2 regions of the Methylobacterium guangdongense genome follow, and region 2 is predicted to be linked to the other one. Evidence: predicted binding sites of a transcription regulator. Region 2 holds the regulator's gene; the other holds the start of a gene.
The links. Region 2 encodes LexA, which represses DNA repair genes until DNA is damaged. Its sites were predicted from a motif close to TGTTCNNNNTGTGTTCNG; they were not measured.
Positions count from the first base shown of each region.

Region 1: a site for LexA is predicted at 2,194-2,211, ahead of AAHG09_RS20035 (ATP-dependent helicase). Genes of this name have one in related genera too.

Region 1 covers NZ_JBBXMX010000011.1:47,711-51,090, forward strand. Annotated here, with positions in the region: gene AAHG09_RS20035 (ATP-dependent helicase) at 1-2,183, opposite strand, end outside; gene AAHG09_RS20040 (DUF433 domain-containing protein) at 2,359-3,006, shown strand; gene AAHG09_RS20045 (DUF5615 family PIN-like protein) at 3,003-3,167, shown strand; gene AAHG09_RS20050 (hypothetical protein) at 3,273-3,380, shown strand, end outside.
Region 2 covers NZ_JBBXMX010000009.1:139,936-143,315, forward strand. Annotated here, with positions in the region: gene AAHG09_RS18290 (FAD-binding oxidoreductase) at 1-1,304, opposite strand, end outside; gene lexA (transcriptional repressor LexA) at 1,586-2,314, shown strand; gene AAHG09_RS18300 (ComEC/Rec2 family competence protein) at 2,308-3,380, opposite strand, start outside.

The sequences.
Region 1 (3,380 bases), on a different contig from region 2:
CCCTCGATCTGGCGCGGGCCGCCGCCCGCCCGTCCGCCGGGTGCGGAGCCGAAGCCGCGGCCGCCCTGGGGCGCCGTGTTGGCCTGCGCCCGCTGCCAGCCGGGCGTGCCGTAGCTCGACCCGAACGGCGTCGGGTTGCGGTCGAACCGCGAGGCGCCGGCGGAGAAATGCGCGGGGGCCTCGACCACGTCGACGGCCGATTCCGGCAATTCGTCGATGAACCGGGACGGGATGGTCGACGACCAGAGGCCGTGGATGCGCCGGTTCACCGCGAAGGACAGCTTCGCGCGCTTGCGCGCCCGGGTCAGGCCGACATGGGCGAGGCGCCGCTCCTCCTCCAGGCCGGCCCGGCCGCTCTCGTCGAGCGCCCGCTGGCTGGGGAACAGGCCGTCCTCCCATCCGGGGAGGAACACGGTATCGAACTCCAGGCCCTTGGCGGCGTGGAGCGTCATGAGCGAGACCTTCTCGGCGCCCTCGGTCTCGGACGCCTCCATGACCAGCGAGACGTGCTCCAGGAAGGCCGCCATGTCGGGGAATTCCTCCATGGAGCGGACGAATTCCTTCAGGTTCTCCAGGCGTCCGGCGGCATCGGCCGAACGGTCCTTCTGCCACATCTCGGTGTAGCCGGATTCCTCCAGGATGGTCTGCGCGACTTCGCTGTGCGGCTGCGATTCCACGAGGCGCGCCCACCGCGAAAAGCTCTCGGTGAGCGCCCACAGGGTAGAGCGGACCCGGGGCTTCAGCTCGTCGGTTTCGATCAGGCGCTCGGCGGCGATCCGCAGGGGCAGCCGATTGGCGCGGCCGTAGGTGTGGAGCTGCTGCAGCGTGGCGTCGCCGAGGCCGCGCTTCGGGGTGTTGGCGATCCGCTCGAAGGCGAGGTCGTCGCTGACATTCATGGTGGCGCGCAGATACGCCAGCGCGTCGCGGATCTCGGCTCGCTCGTAGAAGCGCGGGCCGCCGATCACCCGATAGGGCAGCCCGAGCTGGACGAACCGATCCTCGATCTCACGCATCTGGGCGGAGATCCGCACCAGCACGGCGATCTCCGACAGGGGATGCTGCTTGGACTGGAGGGACTCGATCGACTCGGCGAGCAGACGCGCTTCTTCCTCCGAATCCCAGGCGCCCGTGACGGTGACACGCTCGCCCGGCTCGTCGTCGGTGCGCAGGGTCTTGCCGAGCCGGCTCTCGTTCTTGGCGATCAGCCCGGAGGCCGCCGCCAGGATGTGGCCGGTGGAGCGGTAGTTGCGCTCCAGGCGCACCACCACCGCGCCCGGGAAATCGTGCTCGAACCGCAGGATGTTGTCGACCTCGGCGCCGCGCCAGCCGTAGATCGACTGGTCGTCGTCGCCCACGCAGGCGATGTTCTTTCGGGATTGCGCCAGCAGGCGCAGCCAGAGGTACTGAGCGACGTTGGTGTCCTGATACTCGTCCACCAGGATGTAGCGGAACCGGTCCTGGTAGTTGGCGAGCACGTCCGGGTTCTCGCGCCAGAGCTTGAGGCACAGCAGCAGAAGATCGCCGAAATCGACGGCGTTCAGCGTCGCCAGCCGGGCCTGATAGGCGGTGTAGAGCGTGCCGCCCTTGCCGAACGCGAAGGCCGAGGCTTCCCCCGGGGGCACCTGCTCGGGGCCGAGGCCGCGGTTCTTCCAGCCGTCGATCGCCGAGGCCAGCGCCCGGGCGGGCCAGCGCTTCTCGTCGACGTTCTGGTCGGCGATCACCTGCTTCATCAGCCGGAGCTGATCGTCGGTGCCGAGGATGGTAAAGTCGGATTTCAGCCCGACCAGCTCGGCATGGCGGCGCAGGATCTTGGTGCCGATGGCGTGGAAGGTGCCGAGCCAGGGCATGCCCTCGCCCGCCGGGCCGATCAGGGCGCCGATCCGGTGCTTCATCTCCCGGGCGGCCTTGTTGGTGAAGGTCACCGCCAGGATGTCGAAGGGCCGGGCGCGGTTCGTGGCGATCAGGTGGGCGATGCGGGTGGTGAGCACCCGGGTCTTGCCGGTGCCGGCCCCGGCCAGCACGAGGACCGGGCCCTCCGTGGTCTCGACCGCCCGGCGCTGCTCGGGGTTGAGGCCTTCGAGGTAGCCGGCGGCGTCGCGGCGGAGCGCGCCCATGGCGCGGGCGGCGATGGAGGAGGACGGAGCGCCGTCCCCGGCGGGCTGCGCATGCGGGCGGTTCTGCATCCCGCTTCCCTGGACCAAATCGCGAACGGCGTCGAGGTGGTTCGGGTCAGGATGCGACCGGTGGGTGTGGGGTGGGGGGCTGCGACGCTGCGCTCGGGCCGGCCGCCTCGGCACATTGAAAAGGAGCGATCACCCATATATCTTCTTTTTCCGCGGAAACTTTATGGAGGCGACTATGGGAGAAGCGGCGATCCTGCTCCGCTCTCCGCAGGCAGCATTCGTCTCCGGCACCGCCGTGAAGGCGGTCGATCGCGCGATCGACGAGCACGTGCTCCCTGAGGGCTTCTACGTACTCGATGGCGGCCGTCGGCTCACGCCCGGTGCCTGCGTGATGATCGCCTTCTACCACGGGGCGGCCGACACCTTCACACCGGGCCAGCGCAAGCACATCATCACGCATTTCGAGGGACGGCTGCGTCACATCGCGTTCGACCGCTGCAAGGTGATCGCAGGCGAAGATTGGAAGCTCGGCGAGCAGTACTGGAGCGTCGATCTTGCGCCGTTCATCGAGCGCACCGCTTGCAGCTACGAGCGGCTGCGCGAGGCCGAGGCCGCCGTGTCACGCAGCGAGGATGTGATGGGCGGCGCAGACGTGGTGCGCGGGACACGGGTGCCTGTTCACGACATCGCCGCCTCAGTGGCCGTCGGCGAGCCGATCGATCGCATCCGCGACGCCTATCCGTCGCTGACCGATCGCCAGATCCAGCTTGCGATCGTCTACGCGGCCGCCCACCCGCCGCGTGGCCGGCCGCGCGGCACCGCTTTGCCGGCCGGCACCGAGCACGTCGCGCGCAAGATCATGCAGCGTAAATCGGCCGGATGAAGTTTCTGGTCGACGAATGCCTGAGCCAGCGGTTGACGATGATGGCTCGGGACAGAGGATATGCTGAGTCCTCGCACGTCCACTGGCTCGGCCTCGGCGGAATCCAAGACTGGAATCTGATCCTCCGCGCCGTCGAGGAAGATTGGACGCTGGTGACCTAGAATGCCTATGACTTCCGCGGCGCAGCTGGTGCGCCCGGTAAGCCTGGGCTCCATGCCGCGCAGCCGATTCATGCTGGACTCGTCTGCCTGAACGGTCCGCCCGGCATGAATCTCATTCTGCAGGAGGAGCTATTCGATATCGCGCTCTGTGAGATCTCTGCTCTCGGCGACGATCTGGTCAATCACGTGCTCGAGGTAACAGCCGATGCAACG
Region 2 (3,380 bases):
CCGAGCGCCACGACGCGCTCGATCAGCGCCTCGGTCATGCGCATCATCGCGGCCTCGTCCTGCGGGGTGAGCCCCTGCGAGAACGACATCACCGCGCCGATGCGCGGGGTCGGCGCGTAGGCGAGCGTCGAGTCGGGGTCCGCCGCCACGTAGCGCAGGGTGACGTTCAGGCAGTCGCAGCCCGAGCCCGGGATGATCTGCCGGCAGGCGGCAAGGAACCCCGCGAACCGGTCGGGCGGCACGAAATACTCGTGCAGGATGTCGGTGCGGCTGCGGTCGCGCGCCGCGAGGTTGGCGACCGGCTCGTTCATCAGGCTGTTGCGGGTGGCGAGGCCCGGATCCAGCGTCGGGTTGAGCCGGGTCTCGGCGATCCAGCGGGCGCGCTTGCCGAATTCGCTGCCGACCTGGGCGCGGTAGATCTCGCGCGAGACCGCCGTGAATGCGCCCTGGCTGGCCGCCGCGGGCAGGACCTTTGGCGGGTGCTCCGCCTCCGCGTAGGTGACCAGGATCGCCTCGTCGAAGAACCCGGCCCGCGCCACCGAGAGCCGGCCATAGGCCATGCGCAGCCGCGGGTCGTGCGCCAGAGCGGCCACGAAGGCGGGGGCGAAGTCGGCCGACGGCATCACCGCGTAGGTCGGCGTCAGGAGGGCATTCGGCACCATCTCGACCACGAGGTCGACCACGATCCCGAACAGGCCGTAGCCGCCCATCGCCAGCCCGAACAGCTCGGCGTTCTCGGTGCGGGAGCAGGTCACGAGGCTGCCATCCGCCAGGACGAGGCGGAGGCTGCGGACCGTGGAGCCGAACGGCCCGCGCGGCGCCGGCCAGCCATGGGCGTTCACGCTGAAGGTCGAGCCGATTCCGAAATCGCTGTTCGACTGCATCACCGCCGGCGAGAAGCCGATCCGGTCGAGTTCCCGGATGACCTGCGACCAGCGCGCCCCGGCCCCGACCCGATAGAGGCCGGCGGCCGTATCGGGCTCGATCGGGCCACCCTCCAGGGTCAGTGCCGTCCCGTCGCGGGCGAGGCTCTGGCGGCCCATCGAGTGGCGCGCGACGCCGACCGCGACCGGGCGGCCCGCCGTGGCGGCGTCCCGGATCTCGGCGCGCACGGCTTCGATCAGGGCTTCGGTCGATCCCGTCGGGAGCTTGGCGTGACGCACCACCGGAGTCGGGTTGAGGCCGCTCGCATCGTTCAGGATGGTCCGCGGCGCGGCCTGGGCGGCCCGCGGCAGCAGTGCGGCGGCCGCCAGGACGCCGCCACCCGCGAGGAGTCCACGTCTGCTCGGTCGAACTCCGCCCATGCCGCGCCCCGTCCCGATTCGCTCACGGGGTGATCGAATCGCCCCGCCACGTATCCTGCGCCGGGGGCCTGTCCGGCGGCGTGAGCTTGCGCACCGGCCCGCAAGACCGATACGACGGGCGCATCCCGATCGCGGCTGACGGGCCTCGACAACCATCCCGCCGGACGGCACAGAGCGTAGCCATAACGCTCTTGCAGAACACTTGCGGAACGTTTAACCTGTTCGCGATTTGTTTCAGCGGCCGTCCCCGGGGCGGTCCCAAAGCCGCGAGGCCCCCGTCGATGCTCACGCGCAAGCAGCTGGACCTCCTGCGGTTCATCCAGAGCCGCATGCAGGAATGCGGCGTTCCCCCCTCCTTCGACGAGATGAAGGATGCGCTCGACCTCAAGTCGAAATCGGGTATCCACCGGCTGATCACGGCCCTGGAGGAGCGCGGCTTCCTGCGCCGCCTGCCGAATCGGGCGCGCGCCATCGAGGTGATCCGTATTCCGGAAAGCCTCTCGCAGGCGGCTTCGCCGGCCCCCGAGCCGCGCCGCTTCACCCCGAGCGTGGTGGAGGGCGGCAAGTCCCGGCAGCCGGCGGCCTCGCCGATGCCGGCGAGCGCGCGGATGATCGACGAATCCGGCCGGGCGGTCTCGATCCCGGTCATGGGCCGGATCGCGGCCGGCACGCCGGTCTCGGCGATCCAGAACCAGAGCCACGCCATCACGCTCTCGCCGGACTTCCTCGCGGGCGGCGAGCATTATGCTCTCGAGGTGCGGGGCGATTCGATGGTCGAGGCCGGGATCCTCGACGGCGACCTCGTGGTGATCCGCAAGCAGGACACCGCCAATACCGGCGACATCATCGTGGCGCTGATCGACGACGAGGAGGCGACGCTCAAGCGCCTGCGCCGCCGTGGCTCCTCGATCGCCCTGGAAGCCGCCAACCCGGCTTACGAGACCCGCGTTCTGGGTCCCGACAGGGTCCAGATCCAGGGCCGGCTCGTCAGCCTCGTGCGCCGCTACTGAAGCGGCTCGGCCGGGGCTTCGGCGCCGGCCTCCACCGGGGCCTGAGGCGCCTCGGTCGCGGCCATGCCGCCGGCCGTTTCGGCGGGGGGATCGGCTTTGGGTGCGGGCCGGGGGCGCCAGGGGACGGACCGGCCGTCGCCATGGGCGGTCTGCATCGTGAATCCGGCCCCGTCGGCCCGAAGGGCCACGGCCCCGTGTGCGGCCAGGACCCGGCGGTCGATCACCAGCGGCCCCATACAGGTCGGCGGTGCCGTGAGGCTCGTGATCAGCACGGCCGCCCGGGCGCAATCCTCCGGGAAGGCCCGGCGGTCGCGGACCAGGGTGACCGGCCTCCCGTCCCGCAGGAGGGCGGTGCAGCCGAGCCGGTCGCAGCGCCCCCCGGCGCGCGCGCCGGACCCGCGATCGAGCCGCCGCCCGTCGCCATCCGCCTTCAGCCATTGCTCCAGCACGAAATTTGAGGGGCTGCCGAGGACCGAGAGGCTTCCGTCAGGGCCGCGCACGGCGGCGCCCCAGCCCTGGCGGTCGACGTAGAGGTCGTGGCGCTCCGGCCGGGCCAGCAGGCCGAGGCCCAGCAGGATGGGTGGCAGGGCGAGCCAGCGCAGCCGCGAGGCCGGCAGCGTCGCCAGCAGCAGGGCCGCCGTCAGGGCGGCGAGCGCGCCTGTGCCGAAGGCCGGTACCACGAGGCTCGCCCGCTCGAACCCGGCGATCCAGTTCGAGATCGCCAGCATGCCGCCCACCGCCTGCCCCATCAGCCACCAGACCGGCCGGTCGAGGGCGAAGGGATAGGCGAGGCACCCGATCACGGCCGCGGGCATCACCACCAGCGACACCAGGGGCAGGGTCAGCGCGTTGCCGATGAGGCCGAAGGGCTGGATCGTCTGGAAGTGGTAGGTGGCGAAGGGCGCGGTCGCGATCTGCGCCACCAGCGTCGTCGCCAGCGTCCCGGTGACCGCCGACAGGCCGGTCCCGACGAGGCGGCCGATCCGCCCCGCCCCGGGCCGCACGAACAGGCGCCCGTCGATCAGCCGGGCGCAGGCGATTAGCCCGGCGACCGCGCCGAACGACA